Regions from separate parts of the Mesorhizobium sp. M1163 genome, predicted to be linked through region 3. Evidence: predicted binding sites of a transcription regulator. Region 3 holds the regulator's gene; each other region holds the start of a gene.
What was found. Region 3 encodes LexA, which represses DNA repair genes until DNA is damaged. Its sites were predicted from a motif close to TGTTCNNNNTGTGTTCNG; they were not measured.

Region 1 (3,661 bases), on a different contig from region 3:
TGCGCTTGGGCCAAGTCGCGACGGCGCTTGATTGGCTCGCGATCAGCTCGTTTTGAGACCCAGAATTTGTGAGCGGCAAAAATACGCGGATCGGGAACCACGAGCCGCAACGGTCCGCCTTTTTCATCGATGGCGATTGCTTCGAAAGCAGGGGCATTTTCCAGCCATGCCAGGCCGGCGATCTCGGCGGCCACCAATTCGTCGTCGGCCTTCCCGACAGTTTCCCGGCTCGGCTTCCACGCCGGGTTTGCAAGCGGTTTGATCAGATCCACGAGGTATCCGTCGCGGTTCACCGCGCGGAACGTGGCGGATGAACGCTCGAAAGACCGATCGACCTTGCGCAAAAGGTTGATGAGCGCTCCATGTTCGACGTTGGCGCCAGACATGATCCGGAGGGACTGGCGCGAGTCCATGAGGAGATCGATATCTTGGGTCGATGTGATTCCGGGATCCACGAACACTCCGGCCGCCGCCTCATAGGCGTAGATCGCATTCGTGCCGGCAATACGAATGCCTTCCCCGAGAAGACCGGCGTTATCTATTGCCCTGATAATTCTTGCGGCGATCAGGGGAACACGTCCAAGCCGGAGCGCGCGATTGACAGCAGATTGGCGCTCCATCTGCTCCTGTCGCGCAGAGAGCGTTTCTTGGGCGGACGCGCGAGCTGTTTCCCAATCCGCCTTGACAGCTTCGCTCGCCGGCGAGCGCCGACCCTCTGCCTTTTGGTGTCGCACGCCAGCGGCGTCGTAGTAGCTTCGCATCAAGTGGTCAATGCCGTTCACGGTGTGCCAGACGAGGGATCCCCGAAAGCTCTTCGCCTTCCTTTGGGCCTCCTTGAGCGCAATGAAGCGTTGGTCGGAATTGACTTTTTCCCGACGCTGATCGTTATTTAATTCAACAAAATCAGCCAATTCAACAGTTACCCTGCATTTAGCTCCGAGCTGTTGCAATACACAATAGGCGGCGGAGCGGCCAATTGCAACAGCTCTCACGTGATTCCATTGCGACTGTTGAAGTAGCTGTATTAATTAAAAAATATGACGACGGAGCAGCTTTTCTACGGCAACGCAGTCGAAGCAAAAGCGCCGCTCGGACACGGCCTTCGCTCGTTCCATTCGATCCGCAGACCGGGCCGGTGCAAACGGTGTGAGAAAGCCTACCAAAGTGGCGGAACAAATCATGATCATTTCTCATTGTGGTGATCATCAAGGGAGATTGATCATGGGCGACCGGCACAACCTAAAAATCGAGAAATCGGCAAATGTCGAAAAGGACCCGGAAGATTGGGTCAGCGGAGATGACCCAATGACTCCCGCACAAGCCTCCTATTTGAAAACTCTGGCCGAACAGGCCGACGACCCTGACACCTATGCTGACGGCCTCAGCAAGGCGGAAGCTTCTAAACGCATTGATGTACTCCGGGAGAAGTTAGGCCTGTAGCGTCCGCTTGTGGCTTTTCGTCTCCCGGCGAAGGACAGCCGATCGGGTCGGATTGGGACAGTTTTGCTGCAGGTTGTGACCCGCGCAATTAGTTTTTCTGAATTGAGCGCGTTGCTGCTCGACTTGCGATAGAGACGACAAAACGGCGGAAGGGAGCGGCTTATAGGGTGCAGCAGCCCGGCATCCCTCTACGCTCGCCAAGACCTCGCGCCCGCCGGTCCAATCCTGCAGTCGAAACAGATCAGGACGTCCCGATGAGGGATATGGCCAGCAGCGACACAAAAAGGACAAGGGCGATTGCAGCGCCCCAGATGAGGACTTTTTCGGCGCCGCGTTGCTCTTCCTCGCGAGATATGTCTTTCGCCATTGCATGCATCCTTTGCGAAGGCAACGACTTAGCAACGTGCCGCGCCAAGGCTGAGTTCCCGGCAAAGCTCTCGGAATCAAACTTCGTGTTCTCCAACCGTCGGTTGGTGGACGCATTGCAACTGATGCATCTAAAGTTTCCTTGATCCGCGGGCACCGGGCATGCCCGACCCCGAGCCCCCGCCCTGCAACAGCGCTTGATCGGCCCCGCCGCATCAAACTGTGCGGCGGGCTTTTTTCCTCACGCGATGGAACACCGGCGCGCAGGGAAAGTTCTGCCCACGCAGCAAACTCTTTCCCTCATATTTTTGCTGCCAAATCGGATAGCTCCGACCGGCCCGCGTCGTTCTTTTCCTCCGGCGACGCGGGCTCGCCGTCCTCGCTATCGGTTGAGTAGCCACAGAACAAACGAGAGCACGATGCTGATCAGAATCCCGGTGCCGATCGGAGCATAAAACGTGAAGTTCTCACGTTGGATCACGATGTCACCGGGCAATTTGCCCAGACCGACCCGCGACAACCAGGGCCACAATAGGCCGATGGCAACTATGATCAAACCAATGACAATCAGAGTTCTGGACATGGCGGCATCAGCTGTCGTCCTTATAAGATTTGGCGGCTTCATCGATCTTACGCCAATCGTTTCCGTGGCGCCGCACAAGCTCCCGCGCCTGGACTGGCGATATACTTTGCGTTTCGACGATGTGGTTCACTTCCGTCTCCTCACCTTTCAAGGGACGCGAACGAGGGCTCGTTGGCTGTCTGGCCGTTGGGTTTTTTGCATCTCGTCTGGGCATGAATGGACCTCTCCTGGAGCAGAATAAACGGTCCGGCGCGGCGAAGGTTTCTCCACGCTGGCGCGTTGAGCAGTTCACCGATCGCCTCATTGGCTTCCCCTTGCGGGCAGACCATACGTTCTGGTGGTCTTGGACCCAAATGACCTGCACCGCGTTCTTTGCGAGCAGTGCTGTGCTTCGCAATCTGATGGAAAAATCCGACGTCCCTGCTTCACCGCAGACAGCTCCTGGTGCCGAAGCGCGCTTTCCGTACGGTCGCGCGGCGGTTGAGCGGTTTCGACAGACATTCCCGCGCGCCAGGTGGAGTGACGAGCGCAAAAGCTGGTTCGTGCCGGGAAAGACTGCAGCACGGCGCATCCAGCGCTGGCTTGCGCAAGAGGCGGATCTACGAGGAGCACATGATGACAGCAAGGGACGGGATGCTTTCGCCTTCGATCCCCTGTCGAGCCGGTATCTGGAAATCGCGGACGACCTGCGCATCCGCACGCCATATTCGCGGACGGTCCTCGAGGAACTGCGAGCCGTTCCATGGGCGAGCTGGGACGACGAACTGCGGGCCTGGAGGGTGCCTTTCCGCTCATACGAGGAGTTGAGGCGCCATTGGCCAAGCATCGAAAGGGCCGCAGGCCGCGCAGAACCGGACGAGAGGAAACGGCGACGGGAAGCGTCCAAAGACTCCGAGGAATATAAAGCCGCTAGATTGCGGTATGCCGAACGCAGGCGACGTCGCTATCCATTGCCTGCTGACGATTTACCCCGGCTTGGCCTTACCGTGGCGACGGAGCAATACGGCATCGTCGTCTTCACCGACATTTCGGGTGAACTCGTAGACGCCTCGGAATTAGCAGCGTTCTATCCGCATTTGATCGAGGCGGACGTCGACCATGTCTGGGGCAGATGGCGTCCGGCGACGTTGGCTGAATTGATTAGAACATGGCCCGCTCGGCGTGCTGCCGAGTTAGCGGAACGGCAACGAGGCTGGTGGCAGCCAACGCTGCCCGAGCTCAGGATCGCTCGCCAAAAAGCTCGAAGCCTGGCGCGAAGAAGGGCAAAGCTTG
Region 2 (3,661 bases), on a different contig from region 3:
GGCTGGTCGAAGGACGATGCGATCGATGTCGTCATCACCACCGGCGGCACCGGCTTCACCGGCCGCGACGTGACGCCGGAGGCGCTGGAGCCGATCTTCGAAAAGCGCATGGACGGCTTTTCCGAAGTGTTCCACCGCATCTCCTACGACAAGATCGGCACTTCGACGATCCAGAGCCGGGCAACCGGCGGCGTCGTCAACGCCACCTTCGTCTTCGTGTTGCCGGGCTCGCCCGGCGCCTGCAAGGACGCCTGGGACGGCATTTTGAAGCCGCAGCTCGACTATCGGCACATGCCCTGCAACTTCGTCGAGATCATGCCGCGCCTGGACGAGCATTTGCGGCGCGGCTGAGACGGAGCGAGGTATCAGCCGGGCGATCCCGCCTCAGCGAATGACCGGCTCGCCGTGAAACCGCCGGCGCGACGGCGGCGAGACGCCGAAGCCGACTTCCATCATCAGTCGTGGCGTGCGCGTCGGCACGGTACCCATATGGAAGCCGAACGGATCCTCGACAAAGCCGAGACCGGCCTGCCCCGTCAGCGTGACCGGGCTCTGCTCGCCATAGACGCCCAGCACCTCTTCCGCCGAATGGCCGACCAGAAGCGTCAGCTGATGCTTCAGGATGCGGCGGTTGTGGGAGCCGCGGACATAGACATGCGGCCCGGTGTCGTTGTCGACCGGCACCAGGTAGAAAAAGAACTTCAGCATGCGCCAGTCGTCGAGGTCGAAATGGTATTTGCCGAGCGAAGCCATGTTCTTGTCGGCGTCCGAGACGCCACCGGTCGGAAAGCTCCACCAGACGCGGGTCGTGATCAGCTTGGCCTGACTGCCGAGATAGTGCGCTGCGATGTCGAGAAGCAGCGGATCGCGCTGCACGGCGACCGCAGCGTTGCAGTCGAGGACCCGCTCGAAATAATGGCCGCTGAGCAGCGGGCGGCCGAAATGCTTTTCTGCATCGGCGTGTTTTTCGGGCAGGAATTCCAGCCGGCGGTCGAAATTGCCGAAGCATGGCGTGTGCTCGGCGAAGCGGGCGATCTCCTCATGGATGGCGGCCGGCAGCATCAGGCCCGAATAGAGCCCCTCCGTCCGCAGCGCGCCGACGACGGCATCGCGATCGACGCCGGCGAACATCGTTTCACTGACATTGCGCGCCGGCCGAACCGGCTTCGCACCGCGCCAGTGCAGCCGCCGCGCCGGCATGGTGCGGGCCAGCATGAACATCGGCAGCCATGCCGGATTCTCGCGAAGGTCGGAAAGATAGGTCGGAATGCGGGCGGCGATGCGGCGCAGCGTACCGCCGTTGCGTGCGATCGCCTCGAGGCTTGCAGCGCCGGACTTGTCAGGGCTTGAAAGGGTCATCGAGGTCCTCAAATGTCGAGGGAACAGCATCGACGATAGTCGTCGTCGCCGCTCCGGCACACCCCAAACCCATTCGCCCGTATCGCTGGGAATGGTAACCCCCGGCCAGATTTTGTGCAATGCACAATAAACGACAACCCGCCAGAAAATTTGCTTGGGCGGCGTTCCCTAGGCCGGGATGGTAAGCCGTCACTTCCGCGGCGCCACCCAGATCTCGGCGTGGAGCCTTCTTGTCGCCAGGCCGCGGGCGATGGCTTCGGCGCTGCGGGCGCCCTTCGACAGCGCAGCGGCGTGACGCTTGCTGATCACCAAGCCTTCGGCGAGGGCGCGATTTCCGGCAAAGACCCGCGACAGGAACGGCGCGCGGCTGCCGCGTGCCCGCGAAAATCGCGCCGCCATGGTTTGCCTAGCAGTATGGGCGACGACCTCGTCGATCCAGCCCTCCCCCAGCCGCGCGCCCGGTTCCAGCAAGAGCAGCCAGTCGCCCTTGGCCTGCCTGATGCCGGCGGCGATGCCGCCGCTGACATAGTGGCAGCCGGCATGTTCGGCGACGCGGTGCGTCTGATCGGTCGAGCCGGTGTCGCAGACGAGAACGTCGCGCACCACGCCTTCGACCGCACCGCCGATCAGCGAGGCGAGCGTGCGGGCGAGGCCCTCCTCGTCATTCAGGGTTTCGATCAGGACGCTGAGCATGTTTAGCCGAATAGCGGAAAGCGGTGGGCAGCGCCAGTTTTTGCGGCGCGCCATCAGAAAGTTCTTGCTTTGTTCCACTCAATGCGATAGGAATACATTCATGAGCAGAGCGATTCGACAGCGGGCGGACAGTCCCTGGGAAAGGGCCAAAATGGAACAGATCGTGCGTGCCGACATTGCCGCCTTCGGCGCTGGCAGGGCCGAGATGGCGAATGCGATGATCGAGCAGAGCGGCATGCGCGTCCGTCCGGACCGCAATCGCGGCAGGTCGGCGGGCATCAATCCGTCCGGCCGTTTCGAGCCGGTCAGCCGGCATGTGTTCGACGACGGCTGGAACTCGCTGGAGGAGCTGCCACCGTTCAAGACCGAGGTACAGGTCGAGAAGCCGCGCACCATCATCACCCGCAACGAATCGCCCGACATCTCCTTCGACCGCTCGATCAATCCCTATCGCGGCTGCGAACATGGCTGCGTCTATTGCTTCGCGCGGCCGACGCACAGCTTCATGGGCCTGTCGCCGGGGCTGGATTTCGAATCGAAGCTGTTTGCCAAGCCGGATGCGGCGCGGCTGCTCGACAAGGAATTGTCCAGGGATAATTACCAGCCGCGCACCATCGCCATCGGCACCAACACCGATCCCTACCAGCCGATCGAGAAGCAATACCGGATCATGCGCGAGATCCTCGAAGTGCTGGAGGCGCGTGGGCATCCGGTCGGCATCGTCACCAAGTCAGCGCTGGTGACACGCGACATCGACATTCTGTCACGCATGGCCGAACGCGGGCTGGCCAAGGTGGCACTGTCGGTGACGACATTGGACAGGATGCTGGCCAGAACGATGGAGCCGCGCGCGTCGACGCCGACCAAGCGGCTGGAGGCGATCAGGCAGCTTTCGGACGCCGGCATTCCGGCCTCGGTGATGGTCGCACCGATCATCCCCGGACTGACCGACCCGGAAATGGAGCGCATCCTCGATTCGGCGCAGGCAGCGGGCGCGCGTGAAGCGGGCTATGTGCTGCTGCGCCTGCCGCTGGAGGTCGCGCCGATCTTCAAGGACTGGCTGCTGCGCCACTATCCCGACCGCTATCGCCACGTCATGTCGCTGATCCGTTCGATGCGCGACGGCAAGGACTACGATTCGGAATGGGGCAAGCGCATGAAAGGCTCCGGCCCTTATGCCTGGCAGATCGGCCGCCGTTTCGAGATCGCCGCCAAACGGCTCGGCCTCAATGCCGAGCGGCGCTCGCTGAGGACCGACCGGTTCGTCCCCGCCGCCAAGGCAACCGAGCAGCTGATGCTGCTGTGACAAAGCGTCTCGTGCCAGCCGCTTGAAGCGGCCGGCAACAGGCGAAAAATCCCGTCCGGCCTGTCCTGTCCCCGGGCTTGCAGACGGTAGCCCCCTCCTGGTCCGGTGCCCCGCCCGACCCGGAGGGACTTGCGGAGAATCGGAGCCGATGCGAACCTCGCCGCACCATGGCTCGCCCGCGTTCCGATTCTCCGCTTCTCTTCGAAATCGTCGAGAAACCCGACTTCTCGTTCGAGACGAAGGCAATGGCCGAAGGCCTGTGGCCGGTGGCGGGGATGGACGAGGCCGGGCGCGGCCCGCTCG
Region 3 (3,661 bases):
TGCTGTTCGACCGGGCCGCGCTCACCATGCGCAACCTGGCGATCTCGGCCATCGCGGTCATTCTGGTGTCGCCGCACGAGGTGGTCGGTCCGAGCTTCCAGATGTCCTTCGCCGCGACGGCGGCCCTTGTCGGCGCCTATGCAGGCTGGTCCGATTACCGCGCCGGCGGGGCCACCACGCCGCCGCCGCGGTTGTCGCCGCTACGCTTTGCCGCTCGAAAGGTCCTGCTGGGCATGGGCGGCCTGGCGATGACCTCGATCATTGCAGGGAGCGCCACGGCGCTTTTCGCCATATGGCATTTCCAGCGCGTGGCGCCGCTCAGCCTGTTCGCCAATCTGGCCATCATGCCTATCGTCTCACTGGTCGTCATGCCCTTCGCCGTCCTCAGTGCGCTGGCGATGCCGTTCGGCGCGGATGGGCCTTTCCTCTACGTGATGGGCAAGGGGCTGACAGCGATGATCGCCCTGTCCGGGTGGATCTCCGAGCGCTCGCCGATCGATGCGGTCGGGCTGATTTCGCTGAGATCTGTCCTTTTGGTGACGATCGCCCTCGTCATTGCCAGCATGGCGACGACCTGGTTGCGGCTCGTGGCCCTTCCTTTTGCGCTCGCCGGCTTGCTAACGACAACGCAGACGCGCGTACCCGATGTATTGATCTCGGAGGACGCACGGCTCGTCGCGCTGCCGATCGGCAGCGGTGAACTCGCGGTCAACCGGGCACGCCCGAATGAGTTCACCATCGACAACTGGAAACGCGCGCTCACATCAGAGGCTATCGTCGCGCCGGAAACACCTGGAAAGAACGATCCGCAATTCGACATTGCCGATCCGGCCGACTTACCGCCGGGCATGCCGTTCATTTGCACGGACGGTCTCTGCCTTGCCAGGCATCCATCCGGCGCGATCATCGCGCTAGCCAATGACCGCGATACTGCACGGCCAGCCTGCGCCTTTGCCAGCTTGATCGTCATCGACGACGCCACCGCCCATAATCCCTGCTACTACGACCGGCTGGTCCTCGTCGTCACCAAACGGCAACTGGCGCGCGCGGGAAGTGCGGCCGTCTATTTCGATCCACAAGCGGCAACACGCGCCGAAATCCGCTTCGCCGTCGAAAAATCATACCGGCCCTGGCACGTGCAGCGGAAATTTTCACGCGCGGCGCGGGGCATGCCGCCATACCGCAGAGCCGACAAGCCAAAAGCCGGCGCCAAGGGCGCAGCTCAGTAGCGGCGGATCAGCCCAACGAGCTTGCCCTGCACCTTGACCCTGTCTGGTCCGAAGATGCGCGTCTCGTAGGCCGGATTGGCGGCTTCCAGGGCGATCGAGGCGCCCTTGCGGCGGAACCGCTTCAGCGTCGCTTCTTCCTCGTCGACCAGTGCCACCACGATCTCACCGGGGCTCGCCGTATCGGCATTGCGGATGATCACCGTGTCGCCGTCGAAAATGCCAGCCTCGATCATCGAATCGCCTTTGACCTCCAGCGCATAATGCTCGCCGCCCATGATCATGTCCGGCGGCACCGAGATCGAATGCGTCTGGTGCTGGATGGCATCGATCGGCACACCAGCGGCGATGCGGCCCATCACCGGGATCGACACGGCGGCGACGACATCGTCGTCATTGCCGGCTGCAGGCATGCGCGACGATGTCGGCTTGCCCTGCCGAGGACCTTGCCCAAGACTGCCCTGGATGACGCTCGGCGAGAACTTGCGTGCCGCATTGAGGCCGGGGGCGATCGAATCGGGCAGGCGCAGCACCTCCAGTGCACGGGCCCGGTTGGGCAAACGGCGAATGAAGCCGCGCTCCTCCAGCGCCGTAATCAGCCGGTGGATTCCCGATTTGGAAGCCAGGTCGAGCGCTTCCTTCATCTCGTCGAAGGAGGGCGGGATACCGCTTTCCTTCAGCCTTTCGTGGATGAACATAAGCAGTTCGTGTTGTTTGCGTGTCAGCATAGCGACCCCCAACAGAATCAGAAAAACAAACCCAGAACAAACACTATCTGTTCCAGTTGTGTTCCGCAACTGTTTAAAGTTTAATGAATGTGTTAGGGCTCGGGAAACGATACCACTCACCAAACCGGAACGCTGCATTTTCACCGCCGCGGGCCTCATCGCCTTGATTCTGCTTTCGTTTGCGGCCTCTGGGTTCCCAGAAGGCGGCACTGGTATCGGCCGTCAGCCGGCAAAGGGCACGGAATTGAAGCCGTATCGACTGTGCGGTTTGGTCAATGCACCGTGAACGAAACGAACTCAAAACGCCAACCTTGGGTTGGCTTGGCTCCTGGTTTCCACCGCGTGGTCAGGCAACTTGTTGCCGGTGGAGCCTTGCTGCGCGATACCAGGTAATGGAGAACCGCTCGTGACCGATGGATGCCGTCGATGCGTGTCCGGCGTTGCGGTGAATCTTGGGGGAGCAGACAAATCATGACAGGAATTCGCGATCTCGTGGCCATAAGGGCGATGGATGCTGCAGATCCGCTGCGCGCGATGCGCGACCGCTTTGTGCTGCCGCAAGGAGTGATCTATCTCGACGGCAATTCGCTAGGGGCCGCTTCGCGTGCCGCTTTCGATGAATTGAGCAAGGCAGTGACCGAAGAATGGGCGCATGATCTCATCCGCGCCTGGAACACGGCCGGCTGGTTCAACATGCCGCTCGAACTCGGCGACCAGCTCGGGCGCCTGATCGGTGCCGCGGCCGGCCAGACGGTGGTCTGCGACACGACATCGGTCAACATCTACAAGCTGCTGCACGCCGCCATGGCCATGCGGCCGGAGCGGCAGGTCATCGTCGCCGAGGGCGACAGTTTTCCGACAGATCTCTACATGGCTGAGGGTGTGGTTTCGACGCGAAAAGATACGCTGCTTCGCCTCTCGGGGGTCGACGCGCCGAGCATCGAAGAGCTGATCGACGAAGGCACCGCCGTGGTGCTGGTCAACCACGTCAACTACAAGTCGGGCGAACTGCGCGACATGCCGGCGCTGACGCGCAGGGCCCAGGAAGCCGGGGCGATGATCGTCTGGGATCTCTGCCACACCGCCGGTGCGATGCCAGTCGAGCTCGACAAGGCAAACGCCGATTTTGCCGTCGGCTGCACCTACAAATATCTGAATGGCGGACCGGGCGCGCCTGCCTTCATCTATGCGGCTGAGCGGCATCTTGCCGACATCCAGCAGCCGCTCACCGGCTGGTGGGGCCATGCACGGCCCTTCGCCTTCGAGCCAGGCTATGCGGCCGGCACCGGCATCCGCCGGTTTCTGTGCGGCACCCAGCCGGTCCTGTCGATGCGCACGCTGAAGGGCGCGCTCGACATCTGGAACGATGTCGACATGACGGCGGTGCGCAAGAAGAGCATCGCGCTGGCCGATCTGTTCATCGAGCTTGTCGAGGCAAAGTGCGGCACTTACGGGCTAACGCTCGAAAGCACGCGCGACGGGGAAAAACGCGGCAGCCAGATTTCATTCATGCACGAGCATGGCTACCAGATCATGCGCGCGCTGATCGAACGTGGCGTGATCGGCGATTTTCGCGCGCCATCGACCATGCGCTTCGGCTTCACCCCGCTCTATGTCGGCTATGCCGATGTCTGGCAGGCCGTCGAAGTGCTTGAGGACATCCTGCGCACCGGTGCGTGGAAGGATGCGCGCTTCGCCATCAAGGCG
Region 4 (3,661 bases), on a different contig from region 3:
GATAAACGCCATGGCATCTGGCGCGCCGAACTTCGCTGCCAGCGAACTGCCGCTCCTTTCGGGGTGGAAGATGGTCCTCACGTCCTCCTCCGAGACGCCGTAAGGCTGCACGGCGTCGACATCCCATTGTGCAAGCTTGCGGCAAAGCCCGGCCATGGTCTCGAAGTCTTCGGCACTGCGTGCCGGCGAAACAGAAATCATCCCCGCCTCAGCCCCGGTTAGGTGCATGACCGTAACATATGCGATCATCGGGCGCGAACCCGCAACCGTACTTCCAGCGAGCAGCAGAAGCACTACGCCGCCTGTGCCATCCGCTCCGAGCTCATGCGGTAGGAAATCGCCTCGGCCAGATGGATGCGGCCGACCGTTTCGCTGGCCTCGAGATCGGCCAGCGTCCGCGCCACCTTCAAGACGCGGTGGTAGGCTCTTGCCGAAAAGCCGAGCTTTTCGCTGGCGTCCCTCAGTAGCGACAGGCCGGCGGCATCGGGCATGGCGATCTCCTCGATAACCGACGGTGAGCAATGCGCGTTGGTGGTGGCGGAGGTCGCGCCGAGCCGTTCGAAACGCTCACGCTGGATCATACGGGCACGAGCGACGCGCAGTGCCACGGCTGCACTCTTCTCCGCCCGGTCCGGCCGGATCAGATCGCTGGCCGAAACCGCCGGTACCTCGATCCTGAGATCGATGCGATCGAGCAGCGGGCCGGAAATGCGCGCCTGGTAGTCGGTGCGGCAGCGGTCGCCGCGCAGGCAGCGATAGCCTGGCTCGCCGGCCATGCCGCAGCGGCACGGGTTCATCGCCGCGACCAGCTGGATGCGCGCCGGATAGGTGACGCGATGGTTGGCGCGCGCGATCATGCAGTCGCCGGTCTCCAGCGGCTGGCGCAGCGCATCGAGCGCCTGCGGCGAGAATTCGGGAAACTCGTCGAGGAACAGCACGCCGTGATGGGCAAGCGAGGCCTCGCCCGGCCGCACGCGCAAGCCGCCGCCGACCATCGCCGCCATCGAGGCCGAATGATGCGGCGCGCGGAACGGCCGCCGGTCGGTGAGCTTTCCTTCGCCGAGTTCGCCGGCCACCGACGCGATCATCGAGACTTCGAGCAATTCCTTCGGCGCAAGCGGCGGCAGGATCGACGGCAGCCGCTGCGCCAGCATCGATTTGCCGGACCCGGGCGGACCGACCATCAGCAGATTGTGGCCGCCGGCTGCCGCCACCTCCAGCGCCCGCTTGGCGGTCTCTTGCCCCTTGATGTCGGCAAGGTCGGGCAGGTCGCGCGCCGAAGCATGGATGCCGGCTTCCGGCCGCGACAGGACCTGCGTGCCGCGAAAATGATTGGCGATGGCGATCAGGCTGCGCGGCGCCAATATGTCGAAATCCTTGCCGGCCCACGCCGCTTCCGGCCCGCAGGCGAACGGGCAGATCAGGCCCTTGCCTTCGGCATTGGCGCCGATCGCCGCCGGCAGCGCGCCGGCCACCGCGGCAATGGTGCCGTCGAGCGATAATTCGCCAAGCACGACATAGCCGGCCAGCATGTCGCCCGGAATGGCGCCGAGTGCCGCCATCAAACCGAGCGCGATCGGCAGATCGTAATGGCTGCCCTCCTTGGGCAGGTCGGCAGGCGCCAGATTGACGGTGACCTTCTTCGACGGCATCGACAGGCCGGATGCATGCAGCGCCGCCTGCACCCGCTCGCGGCTTTCGGCTACAGCCTTGTCGGCCAGGCCGACGATGTGCATGTTGACCTTGCCCGGCGCGATCATCACCTGCACGTCGACCGGCACGGCCTCGATGCCCTGGAAAGCAACCGTGCGAACCCGCGCCACCATGTCTTCACCCCGGCTGCAGGCTTGCCCCAAGCCCTTGCGATCATGCCGCGAACGGCGTCACCGGAGACAACCACAGATTTCCGGCGAAGGCAAGAACATTTGGGGAACGGCTGAACGCAGCGGCTCCAATGGGTTGCAACGCGGCCGCTCCGAAGCGAGACTAGTTACGCTTGCCCTCCACCGCATCCCAGAACAGGCTGGCGATGTCGGCGCCGCCGAAGCGCTTCACTTCGCGTATGCCGGTCGGTGAGGTCACGTTGATCTCGGTCATGTAGTCGCCGATGACGTCGATGCCGACGAGGATGAAGCCGCGCTCCCTCAGCCACGGGCCGATGCGGGCACAGATCTCGCGTTCGCGCTCTGTCAGCTCGGTCTTTTCGGCGCGGCCGCCGACATGCATGTTGGAGCGCGAATCGTGCTCGGCCGGCACGCGGTTGATGGCGCCGACCGGCTCGCCGTCAATCAGGATGATGCGTTTGTCGCCGGCGCGCACCTCCTTGAGGTAGCGCTGCACGATGTAGGGTTCGCGGAACATCTGGCCGAACATTTCGAGCAGCGAGGCGAGGTTGCGGTCGGCCTCGTGCAGGTGGAAGATGCCGGCGCCGCCATTGCCGTAGAGCGGCTTGACGATGATGTCGCCAAACTCCTTGCGGAAGGCGGCGACTTCGAGCGGATCCTTGGTGATCAGCGTGTCCGGCATCAGGTCGGGAAATTCGGTGACGAAGATCTTTTCCGGGCTGTTGCGCACCCAGGCCGGGTCGTTGACCACCAGCGTCTTCGGATGGATGCGCTCGAGGATATGCGTGGTGGTGATGTAGTTCATGTCGAAGGGCGGATCCTGCCGCAAAAGGATGACGTCCATCTCCGAAAGATCGGTACGGATTTCTTCGCCCAGTGAATAATGGCTGCCCTTCTCGTCGCGGACCTGCATCGCCTCGATGCGGGCAAACACCTTGCCGTCGCGCAGCGACAGCCGGTCGGGCGTGTAGTGGAACAGCTGGTGGCCGCGCCGCTGCGCTTCCAGCGACAGCGCAAACGACGTGTCGCCGGCAATCGACACGGTGGAGATGTGGTCCATCTGGACGGCGACTTTCAGGGGCATGGCAGCTCTCCGGCGCACTTGCAGCGATCCACTTGGATGCACAAAGTACGCTCCAACACTTTTGAATCCATGCATCGTGCTGTCCGAAAATCGATTCCGATTTTCGCGCCGATGCATCGACGACAGCGATATAAGGAAATCGGCGGCTTCTGCCAATCGGCCAAGGTCATGATGAGGCTGCGCTTCGTTTGGCGCAGATCCCAATGCGATGTGCCGTCAGCGATCGAAGACCAACTTGGAATAGCCGAGGAAGGACAGCGCCATGGCAATCAGCGAGGCGACCGCAAGGGCGATGAGCGGCGACACCGTCGGCAGCGCGAACAGGATGGCGCAATAGACGAGATAATTGACGACGCTGGTGGCAATGCCGACGCCGCCATAGCGTGCGCCCTCTTGCGCGATGCCGCGGCTGGAAGGCGAAAACGTCAGATGGCGGTTGATCAACCAGGTGACGGACAGGGCAAAACCGATCGAAATGATGCGAGCCGCGAATGGTCCGAGCGGCGCTATCGTCAGCACCAGCCAAAGCGCCGCCGCATCGGCGACGAAGCCGACGCCGCCGGCGAAAATGAAGCGGGCGAGGCGTCCCATTCAGGCTCTAGGCCGCGCGCGGGGTCTTGCCCGGTCCGGCCTTCAAAGTCGCGAGGGCGCTTGCACGTTCACGTTCGACGCGACCGGAAGGCATCGACAGATAGAAGATGCGCTTCTGCTCGGCCCGGCCGCGCGACACCGA

Region 1: a site for LexA is predicted at 1,169-1,186, ahead of NKH43_RS26155 (DUF3072 domain-containing protein). Genes of this name have one in related genera too.
Region 2: a site for LexA is predicted at 2,112-2,129, ahead of NKH43_RS17860 (PA0069 family radical SAM protein). Genes of this name have one in related genera too.
Region 4: a site for LexA is predicted at 1,918-1,935, ahead of NKH43_RS14535 (YifB family Mg chelatase-like AAA ATPase). Genes of this name have one in related genera too.

What each region holds. Positions count from the first base shown of each region.
Region 1 covers NZ_JAMYMF010000032.1:2,189-5,849, reverse strand. Annotated here, with positions in the region: gene NKH43_RS26160 (GSU2403 family nucleotidyltransferase fold protein) at 1-911, opposite strand, end outside; gene NKH43_RS26155 (DUF3072 domain-containing protein) at 1,222-1,440, shown strand; gene NKH43_RS26150 (hypothetical protein) at 1,682-1,807, opposite strand; gene NKH43_RS26145 (DUF2905 domain-containing protein) at 2,189-2,431, opposite strand; gene NKH43_RS26140 (hypothetical protein) at 2,791-3,661, shown strand, end outside.
Region 2 covers NZ_JAMYMF010000017.1:129,410-133,070, forward strand. Annotated here, with positions in the region: gene moaB (molybdenum cofactor biosynthesis protein B) at 1-351, shown strand, start outside; gene NKH43_RS17850 (phytanoyl-CoA dioxygenase family protein) at 385-1,359, opposite strand; gene NKH43_RS17855 (glycosyltransferase) at 1,549-2,052, opposite strand; gene NKH43_RS17860 (PA0069 family radical SAM protein) at 2,204-3,358, shown strand; gene rnhB (ribonuclease HII) at 3,526-3,661, shown strand, end outside.
Region 3 covers NZ_JAMYMF010000010.1:135,910-139,570, forward strand. Annotated here, with positions in the region: gene NKH43_RS12365 (ComEC/Rec2 family competence protein) at 1-1,229, shown strand, start outside; gene lexA (transcriptional repressor LexA) at 1,223-1,954, opposite strand; gene kynU (kynureninase) at 2,426-3,661, shown strand, end outside.
Region 4 covers NZ_JAMYMF010000013.1:48,395-52,055, reverse strand. Annotated here, with positions in the region: gene NKH43_RS14540 (hypothetical protein) at 1-201, opposite strand, end outside; gene NKH43_RS14535 (YifB family Mg chelatase-like AAA ATPase) at 294-1,826, opposite strand; gene gshB (glutathione synthase) at 1,987-2,928, opposite strand; gene NKH43_RS14525 (GtrA family protein) at 3,145-3,519, opposite strand; gene NKH43_RS14520 (glycosyltransferase) at 3,527-3,661, opposite strand, start outside.